Regions from separate parts of the Streptomyces sp. NPDC021356 genome, predicted to be linked through region 2. Evidence: riboswitches for the same ligand, from Rfam matches in the RefSeq annotation. Region 2 holds a riboswitch; each other region holds the start of a gene.
What was found. A riboswitch is a leader RNA that binds a small molecule or an ion and turns the genes downstream of it on or off. The one in region 2 is predicted to bind cobalamin.

Region 1 (4,204 bases), on a different contig from region 2:
CACGACCACGCCCGGTTCGGCGGCCAGCGCGTCCACGTCGGTGAAGTTCGACATCAGGGGGAGGGCGCAGACGGCGACCCGCAGCACGTCCTCACCGACCGGCGGCGCGACCGCGGACTCCCGTACGGCGCCCCGCAGTGACACCCTCAGGCCGTCCTCCTCGTCGATGCCGAGCCCGTGCCGGAAGGGCAGCACCCCGTACGTCCGCCGGCCGGTGAGCCCGCGCAGCATGTCGATGCCGGGCTCCAGCAGCGAGACGTCACCCCGGAACTTGTTGACCAGGAACCCGGCGACCAGCTCCTGGTCCGCCGGGGCCAGCAGGGCGACGGTACCGAAGAAGGAGGCGAAGACACCGCCGCGGTCGATGTCGCCGACGACGACCACGGGCAGCCCGGCGCCCCGTGCGATCCCCATGTTGACGATGTCGGTCCGGCGCAGGTTGATCTCGGCCGGGCTGCCCGCCCCCTCGCAGATCACCGCGTCGTAGGCGTCCCGCAGCTCGGTCAGGCAGTCCAGGACGGTCCCCAGCAACTGCCGCTGGCGTCCGCCGTGGTAGCCGCGGGCGCTCATCTCGCCCACCGGCCGGCCCAGCAGCACGATCTGGCTGCTCTGCTCGCCGCCCGGCTTGAGCAGCACCGGGTTCATCAGCGCGGTCGGCTCGATCCGGCAGGCCTGCGCCTGCATGGCCTGCGCCCGCCCGATCTCGGCGCCCTCCCGCGTGACGAACGAGTTGAGGGACATGTTCTGCGCCTTGAACGGCGCCACTTTGACGCCCTGTCGCACCAGCCACCGGCAGATCCCGGCGGTCACGACGCTCTTCCCGGCGTCGGAGGTGGTCCCGGCGACGAGCAGACCGCCGCCCCGACCGCTGCTCATGACGTACGTCCCTTCGTCAGACGGTTGCACAGCAGCTTCGCGGCGGCGCACGTGCCGAGCGCGAGCCAGCTCACGCGCCGTGAGAGCCGTACGGCCCGGTCGACGTCGCCCACCTGGACGGCGCGCCCTCGGCCGTTGAGCACCGGCCGGTGCTCCACCCGCCCCCCGTACGACAACGTGCCGCCCAGGCGCACACCGAGCGCCCCCGCGAAGGACGCCTCCACCGGCCCCGCGTTGGGACTCGGATGCCGGGCGGCGTCGGCGCGCCAGGCCCGTACGGCCCCCCGCGGGTCGCCCCCTGCCACGGTGGCCAGGACAGCGGTCAGCCGGGCACCGGGCCAGCCCGCCACGTCGTCGAGCCGGGCGGAGGCCCACCCGTAGCGCCGGTACCGCGGTGACTTGTGACCGACCATGGCGTCCAGGGTGTTGACGGCCCGGAAGCCGAGGAGGCCCGGCACGCCCGCGAGGGCGCCCCAGGTGAGCGCACCCACCACCGCGTCCGAGGTGTTCTCGGCGACCGACTCGACGACCGCGCGGGCGATCCCGTCGGCGTCCAGGGCCTGCGGATCGCGCCCGCACAGGTGCGGCAGCCGCGCCCGGGCGGCCTCGACGTCACCCGACCTGAGCGCCCGCCCGATGGCGCCCGCCTCGCGGGCGAGCGAAGTACCGCCGACGACGGCCCAGGTGGCGGCGCCGGTCAGCAGGACGGAGCCGGTGGGGGAGGAGCGGACGGCGCGGGCCGCGGCGGCCCCCAGTGCGACGGCGCCACCGGCGCACACTGCGGTGTGGAGCGCGCCCCGTCCGCGGTGGTCCCGCCACAGCACACGTTCCACGGCGCCCGCGGCCCGCCCGAACACGGCGACCGGATGCCCACGGCGGGGATCGCCGAGGAGCAGGTCACCGAGGAGGCCGGCGGCGGCACCGTACGCGAAGACGCGATCGGCACCCACTGGGTCAGCCGGCCGCGGGGTCGGTCAGGAAGTCGCTGATGAACCTCGGTCGGCAGCCGCGCATGGCGATGGGTCCTCACTCAGGGTGTCCGCGCCCTGGTTCGACGAGACCGGCGGAGAGAGTTCCTGGCTCCCGGGGGTGTTCGTCCCCGGTGACAGTGGCGGGACCGCGCCGGATTCGCACCGGCTTCCTCTTCTGCCGCCGTACATGGCCCCGGAAGTCCACCACGCCTCCGGAACAGCCGTCAACTTGCCGTTGACCTGCGGTGGGGTGGTGTGCCGAGGCTCATAGCCCTGACACACGGTCAGTGACTTGAAACGGCTGCTTTCGGCCTCTTTCCGCGCGGTGAAGCGAGGAAGACGCCTCTCGGTTGAGCTCCCGAAGGCGAGCCGAATGCGGCAAAAACCCCCGTAAGCGCCCCAGAAGGGCTTACGGGGGTTGGTGCAGAAGGTGCGAGGCGTGACCACGCGCCCCCTGTGGCCAGGGCGTTTCCTCTCGTCAGCCCAGAATCGTTGTCAGCCCAGAATCAGGGAGATTCCGTAGGCGACGGCTGCCGCACACAGGGCGAAACACGCATACGCGCCGGCGGTCGCGGCCGCGGCCGAATCGCCGCGGGTCGACGCCGCCTCCCGGCGGGACAGGCCCGCGATGCCGAGGGTGAACAGGGCCACCAGGCCGACGGTGACCACGAGGCTGACGCCGAAGACGGAGCCGAGGGCTGCCCAGTCGATCTTCATGTCGAAGCTGCTTTCTCGATGCTCGATAACCGGGTGGAGGGGCGGGCGTCAGACCGCCGCGGCGGGCGGGGACGCCGCCGTCGCCGGGCTCGCGGGAGGCGCCGGCACCGCGCCGAGCGCGGACGCCGGAGCGGGGATGGTGGCCGTCAGGCCGTCCGGCACAGGTGCCGCCGGAGGCGGGGAGACGGCGGCGATCGCCTGGGTCACCACACCGGCCGGCTCCTCGGCCGCGGTCGCGCCCGTGGCGGGCGTGGCCGGGGCGACGTTCGTGTGGTCGACGACCTGGCGGCGGGAGATCTTCCAGATCGCTGCGCTCGCGGCCACCAGGAACACGGCGACGAGCGCGGTGCCCCAGTCACCGAGGCCGGTGACGGCCTCCGCGCCCGCGCCGACCACCGCCGCGGCCGGCAGGGTGAGCACCCAGGCGACGGCCATGCGGCCCGCGGTGGACCAGCGGACCACGCCGCCCTTGCGGCCGAGGCCCGCGCCCATCACCGAGCCCGACACCACATGGGTGGTGGAGAGCGAGAAGCCCAGGTGGGAGGAGGCCAGGATGGCCGCCGCCGCACTGGTCTGGGCGGCGAAGCCCTGCTGCGGCTGGAGGTCGGTCAGGCCGGTGCCCATGGTGCGGATGATGCGCCAGCCGCCGATGTAGGTGCCCAGCGCGATGGCGAGGCCCGCGGAGAGGATGACCCAGGTGGGAGGGTTGGAGCCGGGGGCGATGGCGCCGCCGGCGATCAGGGCGAGGGTGATGATGCCCATCGTCTTCTGCGCGTCGTTGGTGCCGTGCGCCAGCGAGACGAGCCCGGCAGAGGCGATCTGTCCGACCCGGTGGCCCTTCTCGGCCGCCTTGCCCTCCGTCTTCCGGCCGATCGTGTACGACAGCCGGGTCGCGGCCACCGCGGCGACGCCCGCCACGACGGGGGCGGCGACCGCCGGGAGCATGACCTTGGTGATCAGGACGTCGCCGTGCACGGCGCCGACGCCGGCCGAGGCGATGGTGGCGCCGATCAGACCGCCCAGGAGGGCGTGGGAGGAGCTGGACGGGAGTCCGACCAGCCAGGTCAGCAGATTCCAGAGGATCGCTCCGACCAGTGCGGCGAAGATGACCTCGGGGCGGATGCCGGTCTCGTCGACGAGACCCTTGGAGATCGTGTTGGCGACCTCGACGGAGAGGAACGCGCCCACCAGGTTGAGCACGGCGGACATGGCCACCGCGACCTTGGGCTTGAGTGCGCCGGTGGAGATGGTGGTGGCCATCGCGTTGGCGGTGTCGTGGAAACCGTTCGTGAAATCGAACGCGAGTGCGGTAACCACCACAATCGCGAGGATCAGCGAGAAGCTTTCCATTTACCCAGGCAATCGTTCGAGCGTCATTGGCTCGTCGAACGTAGGTAACCCGGGTGAACGGAAGATGAACTGGGACGGTCGCGGCGGTGTCCGGTTCTCCTGGCTTCCCTCCCGTCCGCGGGCCGGGCGGCCCGGCGCTCCGGCAGACGGCTGGCAGGATCGCCGCATGGCCGAACAGCAGCGGGACACAGGAAACACGAGGGACGCGCGGGAGCCGCGGGAAGCACAGGCGGTGCGCGGGCCGCAGGGGTCACGCGGGTCCCGTGAGCCCTCCGAGTGGTCCCATGAGC
Region 2 (4,204 bases):
GGCGCGGCCGGGTTCTTCGCGGTGCCGTACACGATCCTGGTCTACCCGCTGATCTTCACCTTCCTGCCGCGGCTGTGGTCGGTCTCGCACAAGCACGGGTACGTGACGACGTCGGACTTCGTGCGCGGCCGGTTCGGGTCCAAGGGCCTGTCCCTGGCGGTCGCCCTCACCGGCATCCTCGCCACCATGCCGTACATCGCGCTCCAACTGGTCGGCATCCAGGCGGTGCTCGACGTGATGGGCGTGGGCGGCGGCGAGAACACCAACTGGTTCGTGAAGGACCTGCCGCTGCTGATCGCCTTCGGCGTGCTGGCGGCGTACACGTACTCCTCGGGTCTGCGCGCCCCGGCGCTGATCGCGTTCGTCAAGGACGCGCTCATCTACATCGTCATCACGGTCGCGATCATCTACATCCCGATCAAGCTGGGCGGCTTCGACGACATCTTCGCCAAGGCCGCCCACGCGTTCAGCCAGACGAATCCGGCCACCGGCAAACCACGCGGCGCGGTCGTGCCCGGAGAAGCGAGCCAGTGGACCTACGCCACCCTCGCCCTCGGCTCCGCGCTCGCCCTGTTCATGTACCCGCACTCGATCACCGCCACGCTGTCCTCGCGCAGCCGTGAGGTGATCCGCCGCAACACCACGATCCTGCCGCTGTACTCGCTGATGCTGGGCCTGCTGGCGCTGCTGGGCTTCATGGCGATCGCGGCGGGCGTGAAGGTCCAGAACGGGCAGCTGGCCATTCCGCAGCTGTTCGAGGACATGTTCCCGGACTGGTTCACCGGCATCGCCTTCGCGGCGATCGGCATCGGGGCGCTGGTCCCGGCGGCGATCATGTCGATCGCGGCCGCGAACCTGTTCACCCGCAACATCTACAAGGACTTCATCAAGCCGGACGCGACGGCCGAGCAGGAGACCCGGGTCTCCAAGCTGGTCTCGCTGCTGGTGAAGGTGGGCGCGCTGGTCTTCGTCCTGACCATGGACAAGACCGTGGCGATCAACTTCCAGTTGCTGGGCGGCATCTGGATCCTGCAGACCTTCCCGGCCCTGGTGGGGGGCCTGTTCACCCGCTGGTTCCACCGCTGGGCACTGCTGGCCGGCTGGGCCGTCGGCATGGTCTACGGCACGGTCGCGGCCTACGGGGTCGCCTCGCCGACGCAGAAGCACTTCGGCGGCTCGGCCAAGGAGATCCCGGGCATCGGCGAGATCGGCTACATCGGCATGACGGCGTTCGCCCTGAACGTCGTCGTCTCCGTCGTCCTGACCTTCGTCCTGAAGGCGCTGAAGGCCCCCGAGGGCGTCGACGAGACCAGCCCGCAGGACTACACCGCCGACGCGGGCGACCCCGGCGTCGCGGTCGAACTCCCGCCGGCCACGGCGGGCAGCGCCCACTGAGCTGCCGGACCCAGGGCACGGGCCGCCGGGAAGACCGGCGGCCCGCTGTCGTACCCGTGCGGCACACTCGGCCCCATGGACCTCGCGATCAGGCCGGCCGAGCCCGGCGAGTACGGCACCCTCGGTGAGATCACCGCCCAGGCCTATCTCCAGGACGGGCTGCTGGACTTCGGGGAGAGCGACCCCTACCTGAGCGAGCTGAGGGACGTCGCCAAGCGCGCGGCCGCCGCCGAGGTGCTGGTGGCCGTGGCGGACGAAGCGGTGCTCGGCGGGGTCGCGTTCGTGCCGTCCGGCGGCGCCATGGCCGACATCGCCGGACCCGGCGAGGCCGAGATACGCATGCTCGCGGTCGCGCGCGCCGCACGCGGCCGGGGCGCGGGCGAGGCGCTGGTGCGGGCCTGCCTGGACCGGGCGCGGGCCACCGAGGGCTGTGCGCGCCTCGTGCTGTCCACCCAGCGCACCATGCACGCCGCCCACCGCCTCTACGAGCGCCTGGGGTTCGTCCGCACCCCGCAGCGGGACTGGAACCCGCTGCCGGACCTGGACGACATCACGCTGCTCACCTACGCGTTGGCACTCTGACAGCGACTGACACCCTCCGCAGTCGACGCGACACACCGCAGGCACAACATATGGGGGTGACTTCCGCCCCCGGCACAAGATGTATGCTCATGCTCGCTGTCGTCGCAGGGGAATCCGGTGCGAATCCGGAACTGTCCCGCAACGGTGTACTCGTCACGTATGCCCTCAAGGCCGTGTACGAGCGTCAGTCCGAGGACCTGCCGACAGTGCGCCCGGCCGTCCGGTCCGGGTGCCTGACGTCCGGGCCTCGTGGAATGGGCCGGTGGACGCGGCGCCGTGTGCGCTCGTGTGCTGCCCCCTGCCCTCGGCGAGGCCCCGTGCCGAGCGAGGGAGAGCCCCAAGTGACCATCGCGCCAGCCGATCCGGCCTCAGCCACGGGCCTGGAGAACGACGGTCCCGGTGCCGCGCTGCTGCGGACCCTGACCGAGCTGACCGCCGACCTCCCCGACGCCGACCCCGGCCGGGTCGCCGCCGCCGCGCTGCGCGGCCGGTCGGCGCACGCCGACGAGGCGGAGCTGCGGGAGCTGGCCACCGAGGCGGCGGCCGGACTCATCTCCGAGGACCCCGCCTACTCGCGGCTGGCCGCCCGTCTGCTCACGCTCTCCATCCGCGCCGAGGCCGCCTCGCAGGGCGTCACGTCCTTCACCGAGTCGGTGGCCACGGGCCACCGCGAGGGACTGATCGCCGACCGGACCGCCGCGTTCGTCCGCCTGCACGCCGCCCGCCTGGACGCGCTGGCCGACCCGGCCGCCGACGACCGCTTCGGCTACTTCGGGCTGCGCACCCTGCACAGCCGCTACCTCCTGCGGCACCCGATCACCCGCAAGGTGATCGAGACCCCTCAGCACTTCATGCTGCGGGTGGCCAGCGGTCTCGCCGAGGACGACAGCCCCCGGGCCGTCGACGAAGTCGCCGCGCTCCACGGGCTCATGAGCCGCCTCGACTACCTCCCCTCCTCCCCCACGCTCTTCAACTCCGGCACCCGCCACCCCCAGATGTCCTCCTGCTACCTGCTCGACTCCCCCAAGGACGAGCTGGACAGCATCTACGACCGCTACCACCAGGTGGCCCGGCTCTCCAAGCACGCCGGCGGCATCGGCATCGCCTACTCCCGCGTCCGCTCGCGCGGCTCGCTGATCCGCGGCACCAACGGGCACTCCAACGGCATCGTCCCGTTCCTGAAGACCCTCGACGCGTCGGTGGCCGCCGTGAACCAGGGCGGCCGGCGCAAGGGCGCGGCGGCCGTCTACCTGGAGACCTGGCACTCGGACATCGAGGAGTTCCTGGAGCTGCGCGACAACACCGGCGAGGACGCGCGCCGCACCCACAACCTGAACCTGGCGCACTGGATCCCGGACGAGTTCATGCGCCGCGTCGACGCCGACGGGCAGTGGTCGCTGTTCTCCCCGGCCGACGTGCCTCAACTGGTGGACCTGTGGGGCGAGGAGTTCGACGCGGCCTACCGCGCGGCAGAGGCGGCCGGCCTCGCGAAGAAGACCCTGCCCGCCCGTGAGCTGTACGGCCGGATGATGCGCACCCTCGCGCAGACCGGCAACGGCTGGATGACCTTCAAGGACGCCGCCAACCGCACCGCCAACCAGACGGCCGAGCCGGGCCACGTCATCCACTCCTCGAACCTCTGCACGGAGATCCTGGAGGTCACCGACGACGGCGAGACGGCGGTCTGCAACCTCGGCTCCGTCAACCTCGGCGCCTTCGCCGACCCCGAGCGCGGGGACCTCGACTGGGAGCGGCTGGACGAGACCGTCCGCACGGCCGTCACCTTCCTGGACCGGGTCGTCGACATCAACTTCTACCCGACCGAGCAGGCCGGCCGCTCCAACGCCCGGTGGCGGCCGGTGGGCCTGGGCGCGATGGGCCTCCAGGACGTCTTCTTCAAACTGCGGCTGCCCTTCGACTCGCCCGAGGCGAAGGCGCTGTCGACCCGGATCGCCGAGCGGATCATGCTCGCCGCCTACGAGGCCTCCGCCGACCTCGCCGAACGGAACGCCCCGCTGCCCGCCTGGGAGAAGACCCGCGCCGCCCGTGGTGTGCTGCACCCCGACCACTACGATGTGGACCTCGCCTGGCCCGAGCGCTGGGCGGCCCTGCGCGAGCGGATCGCCGCCGTCGGCATGCGCAACTCGCTGCTGCTGGCGATCGCGCCGACCGCCACCATCGCCTCCATCGCGGGCGTCTACGAGTGCATCGAGCCGCAGGTCTCCAA
Region 3 (4,204 bases), on a different contig from region 2:
TGGCGCTGCCGCTGGAGTACGACGCCCTGCCCGGCCTCGGTCACGCCTGCGGGCACAACCTCATCGCCGCCGCCGGCCTGGGCGCTGCGCTCGCGGTCGACGCCGTGCTCGGCGGCTCGGCCGGCAGCGTGCTGGCGGTCGGCACCCCGGCCGAGGAGGGCGGCGGAGGGAAGGCCGCGGAGGTGGAGGCCGGGGTGTTCGACGGTGTCGACGCCGCGCTGATGTTCCACCCCGGTGTGTACAGCTGGTCGCGGGCGCCGCTGACCGCACAGGTGCAGTACCGGGTCGCGTTCCACGGGCGCGCCGCGCACCCCACCGGCAACCCGACCGAGGGCGTCGACGCGCTCGCGGCGCTGATCGAGCTGTTCAACGTCCTGGCCCAACTGGGCCGGCGCCTGCCCGCGGCCTCGCACGTCCAGGGCATCATCACCGACGGGGGTACGGCCACCAACATCGTGCCGGAGTACGCGCAGGGGCTGTTCGGTCTGCGGGCGGCCACGACCGGGGCGCTGGAGGAACTGACCGGCCGGTTGCGCACCTGCGCCGAGGGCGTGGCGCTGGCCACGGGCACCAGGGCCGAGACCGAGCGCGCCACACCCCGCTACGAGCACTTCCGCGACAGCGGCGTGCTGTCCGACCGGTTCACCGGGCACCTGGCACGGGCCGGGATCACGCTGACCCCGCCCGTGCCGGGTGTCCAGCTGGGCTCGTCGGACATCGGCAACGTGAGCACACGTGTGCCGGCCATCCATCCGTTCGTAGCGATCATGGACGACGGGTCCGACCACACCCCCGAGTTCGCCGCGGCCGCCGCCTCGCCGCGCGCCCGTGACGTGCTCGTCGCCGTGACCGGCGCGCTGGCGTGCACGGCCGCGGACGTGCTGCTCAGCGCGGACCTGCGCGAGCGGGCGTGGGCGCGGCACAGGAACGGGGAAGGCTGACGCGGCACAGGAACGGGGAAGGCTGACGCGGCGCAGGCCCCGAAAGGCTCGCGGAACCGGCGGTCCGTAGTGCGGCGCTCAGGAATCGCCGCGGCGTCGCGGTGGGGTGAAGGCGTACAGGCCGAGGATGTCCGGCCGGGGAGCCACCCCGGGCCCGCCGGCACGCACCCACGCGACGATGTCCTCCGTCGCGTCGGCGTCGTTGACGAGCCCGAGCCAGAGGGGTCGTCCGCCGGCGGCCCGGCCCGCGGCGGACGGCTGGACGACCATGACGTTGGCCTGGTCGCACACGTCGAGGCATGCGGAGATCCGCACCGGCACCCGTGACCGCAGCCGCGCGGTCTGGGCCGCGTGGTCGACTCCGGGAATCCTGGGGCTGCCGCAGCAGCAGTCCCGGCACACGACGACACGGCACGGCGCCGTACCGCCTCCCGTCCCGGCCGTGTCCGATGTGTCCGCCGTCGGCTGTCCCGGCACGTCGCGCCACTCCCCTCCCGGGGAGATCCGCCCCGGTGCTCCGTGAGGGGGCGACCGCGTGAGTCTCCTGGCTCCCGGATCGCCGCTCCTCCCGCCTTCCCACCCCGTGCGGGGGCGGTGGCGCGCCGGAACTCGCTCACCGGTCACAGTGGCGGGACCGCGCCGGATTCGCACCGGCTTCCTCGGACCGCCGTCGCCCAATGTCGCCGGTCATCATCGCACCCCCTCCCCGATTCCGCCTGACTGCGTGTCATCCCCGCCAACCAGCGTAAATGACAAGTCACTTGACTTGACATGACACACGTTGTTGAATCATTGCATCGACAAGTCGGCTCGGAAGGCGGAACAGGCGATGGGGGACGACAGCACAGTCGGCATCATCCTGGCCGGCGGGCGGGGTGAACGGGCGAAGCCCATCACCCTGCAGTCCGCCGACTACATCCGCAGCAAGGCGCTCATCCCGTTCGCCGGCAGGCCGCTCATCGAGTGGATCGTCGAGGCCTGCCGCGACCAGGGCATACGCCGTTTCTACGTAGTGGCGCAAGGCGTGGAGAACCGCAGCCAGATCAAGCTGGTGCTGGGCCACGGCGAGCGGTACGGAGTCGAGATCGACTACTCGCGGGCCCGCTTCGACCCGTACAACGTGGGATCGGGCGCGGCCACCCTGCACAACCTGGAGCAGTGGAACCTGACGGGGACCGCGCTCGTCCTCCCCGTCGACTCGCTGTTCGAGTTCTCGCTGGAGAAGCTGCTCGCCGCCCAGCGGGACACCGACGCGGTGGTCACCGTGGCCGCCGTGCCCCGCACCCCCGAGGAGATCGCCGGCAAGTACGGCGTCATGCGCACCACCGCGCAGCGCCTGGTCTGCGGATTCCTGGAGAAGCCCCGACTGCCCGTCATCGAGCGGGAGTTCCCCGAGATCACCCAGCCGCAGGGGCCGCGCACGCTGGCCACCAACGCCGGGATGTACCTCATCGACTGCGCCCGCCTCAGACTGGCCGCGCGCACCCCCGAGCTCATCCGCCTCGCCCAGCAGCGCCTCGACTGGGGCAACGACCTGCTCCCCCGCCTCGTCGGCCTCGGTCACCCGGTGGCCGTCGAACCCATCGCGCGCCTGGGCGACCTCGGCAACATCCACGACTACCTGGGCACGCTCAGCGACGCGCTCAGCGGCCTGTACCCGCAGATGGACCGCGCCCTGGGCGCCCCGCTCAGCACCGACCCGCGTTACTGGGTCCACGAGTCCAGCCTGCGCTCCAAGGACCACATCACCGGCACCACACTCGCCCAGAAGATCGCCGAGGGCAGCGTCGTCATCGGACCGGGGGTGCGCATCGGCCGGCACGTCGAGATCGGCGCGGGTGTGCGGCTGCGCGCCACCGACGTCGGGGACGGCGTCGACCTGCACGAGGGCGTCCACGTCGAGGGCAGTGTGCTCGGCGACTCCGCCGTCATCGGTGCCTACGCGCACATCAGCGACTCCTACGTGGGCCCGATGGTGCAGGTGCACTCCGACGCCCGCGCCCCGGTGCGGCTCGAAGCCCTGTCCGCCGTGGGCGACGGCGCCCGGTTGTGGTCGGGAACCCGGCTCTCGGGCGTCAGCGTCTACCCGCGACTGCGTGTGCCGGCCGTCTCCGGAGTGCCCAGCGGAACCCAGCTCACCAGCTCGGACGACATCCTGCAGTGGGTGTGATCCACACCCGCCGCACCTCTTCGAGAGAGGCTCACGTGAACACTGCCATCGCCGTGATCGGCGGCACCGGCCGGGTCGGACGGATCGTCACCCGCAAGCTTCTCGACCGTGGTGAGACCGTCCGCGTCATCGGCCGCAGTCAGCAGCGCGCCCGCCGCCATCTGCCGCCGCGTGCCCAGTTCTTCCTCGGTGACGTCCGCGATCCCGAGTCCCTGCTCACCCCGCTGAACGGCTGCTCCGCCGTCGTCTACACCGTGGAGCCCGGCACCGACACAGCGGGGCCCGACAGCCCGCAGAGCACACTGCACGCCGGTGTGCTCCACACGCTGGACGCGCTCTCGCTCCAGGACGGTTTCGGGCGTGCCCAGTTCGTGCTCGTCAGCCAGCGGCACGTGACCCGGCCCGAGCACCCGATGAACGCCTACGGACGGATGCTCGACTGGCGGCTGGCCGGGGAGAACGCGGTCCGCGCCTCCGGGCTGGACTACACGATCGTCCGCCCCGGCTGGCTGACCGACCGGGCCGAACTCGCCGACGACGGCCGCGTCCACCTGGAACAGGGCGACCGCAGGGACGGCTACGTAGCCCTCCAGGACGTGGCCGAGGCCTGTGTGCAGGCCCTGTACTGCCCGTCCGCGAAGGGACTCACCTTCGAGATGCGCAACGGCGCGGGCAGCCCTCCCGGTGACTGGGAGGAACTGTTCGGCGGGCTCAGCGCGGACGAGTCCGTCCCGCTGCACGCCCCGGCCTGAACACCTCGGCCCCTCCTCACCACGGCACGTGCACGCCCCCCTTGACGCGAAACCGGAGACCACCATGACCGAGGCGCCGCAGATCTCGGCGGGACGCCCCCAGCCTCTGGGTTCCACCGTCGTCGACGGCGGAGTCAACTTCTCCGTCTTCTCGGAGCACGCCACCCGTGTCGACCTGCTGCTCTTCGACAAGTGCGACGACCCGCAGCCCTCGCGGACCATCCACCTCCACCCCGACAAGCACCGCAGTTTCCACTTCTGGCACTGCCATGTCGCCGGCATCGGTGCCGGACAGGTCTACGCCTACCGGATGGACGGGCCGCGCGACCCCAAGCGGTCGG

Region 1: linked by a shared signal. The riboswitch ahead of AB0G56_RS02480 (cobalamin biosynthesis protein) and the one ahead of AB0G56_RS16030 (ribonucleoside-diphosphate reductase subunit alpha) in region 2 are both predicted to bind cobalamin.
Region 3: linked by a shared signal. The riboswitch ahead of AB0G56_RS01955 ((2Fe-2S) ferredoxin domain-containing protein) and the one ahead of AB0G56_RS16030 (ribonucleoside-diphosphate reductase subunit alpha) in region 2 are both predicted to bind cobalamin.

Annotation. Positions count from the first base shown of each region.
Region 1 covers NZ_JBFACU010000002.1:66,823-71,026, reverse strand. Annotated here, with positions in the region: gene AB0G56_RS02485 (cobyric acid synthase) at 1-876, opposite strand, end outside; gene AB0G56_RS02480 (cobalamin biosynthesis protein) at 873-1,826, opposite strand; cobalamin riboswitch at 1,924-2,068, opposite strand; gene AB0G56_RS02475 (hypothetical protein) at 2,343-2,564, opposite strand; gene AB0G56_RS02470 (inorganic phosphate transporter) at 2,613-3,914, opposite strand; gene AB0G56_RS02465 (class II aldolase/adducin family protein) at 4,081-4,204, shown strand, end outside.
Region 2 covers NZ_JBFACU010000010.1:186,748-190,951, forward strand. Annotated here, with positions in the region: gene mctP (monocarboxylate uptake permease MctP) at 1-1,395, shown strand, start outside; gene AB0G56_RS16025 (GNAT family N-acetyltransferase) at 1,471-1,977, shown strand; cobalamin riboswitch at 2,031-2,197, shown strand; gene AB0G56_RS16030 (ribonucleoside-diphosphate reductase subunit alpha) at 2,319-4,204, shown strand, end outside.
Region 3 covers NZ_JBFACU010000001.1:435,956-440,159, forward strand. Annotated here, with positions in the region: gene AB0G56_RS01950 (amidohydrolase) at 1-941, shown strand, start outside; gene AB0G56_RS01955 ((2Fe-2S) ferredoxin domain-containing protein) at 1,020-1,418, opposite strand; cobalamin riboswitch at 1,479-1,602, opposite strand; gene AB0G56_RS01960 (NDP-sugar synthase) at 1,771-3,111, shown strand; gene AB0G56_RS01965 (SDR family oxidoreductase) at 3,147-3,863, shown strand; gene glgX (glycogen debranching protein GlgX) at 3,928-4,204, shown strand, end outside.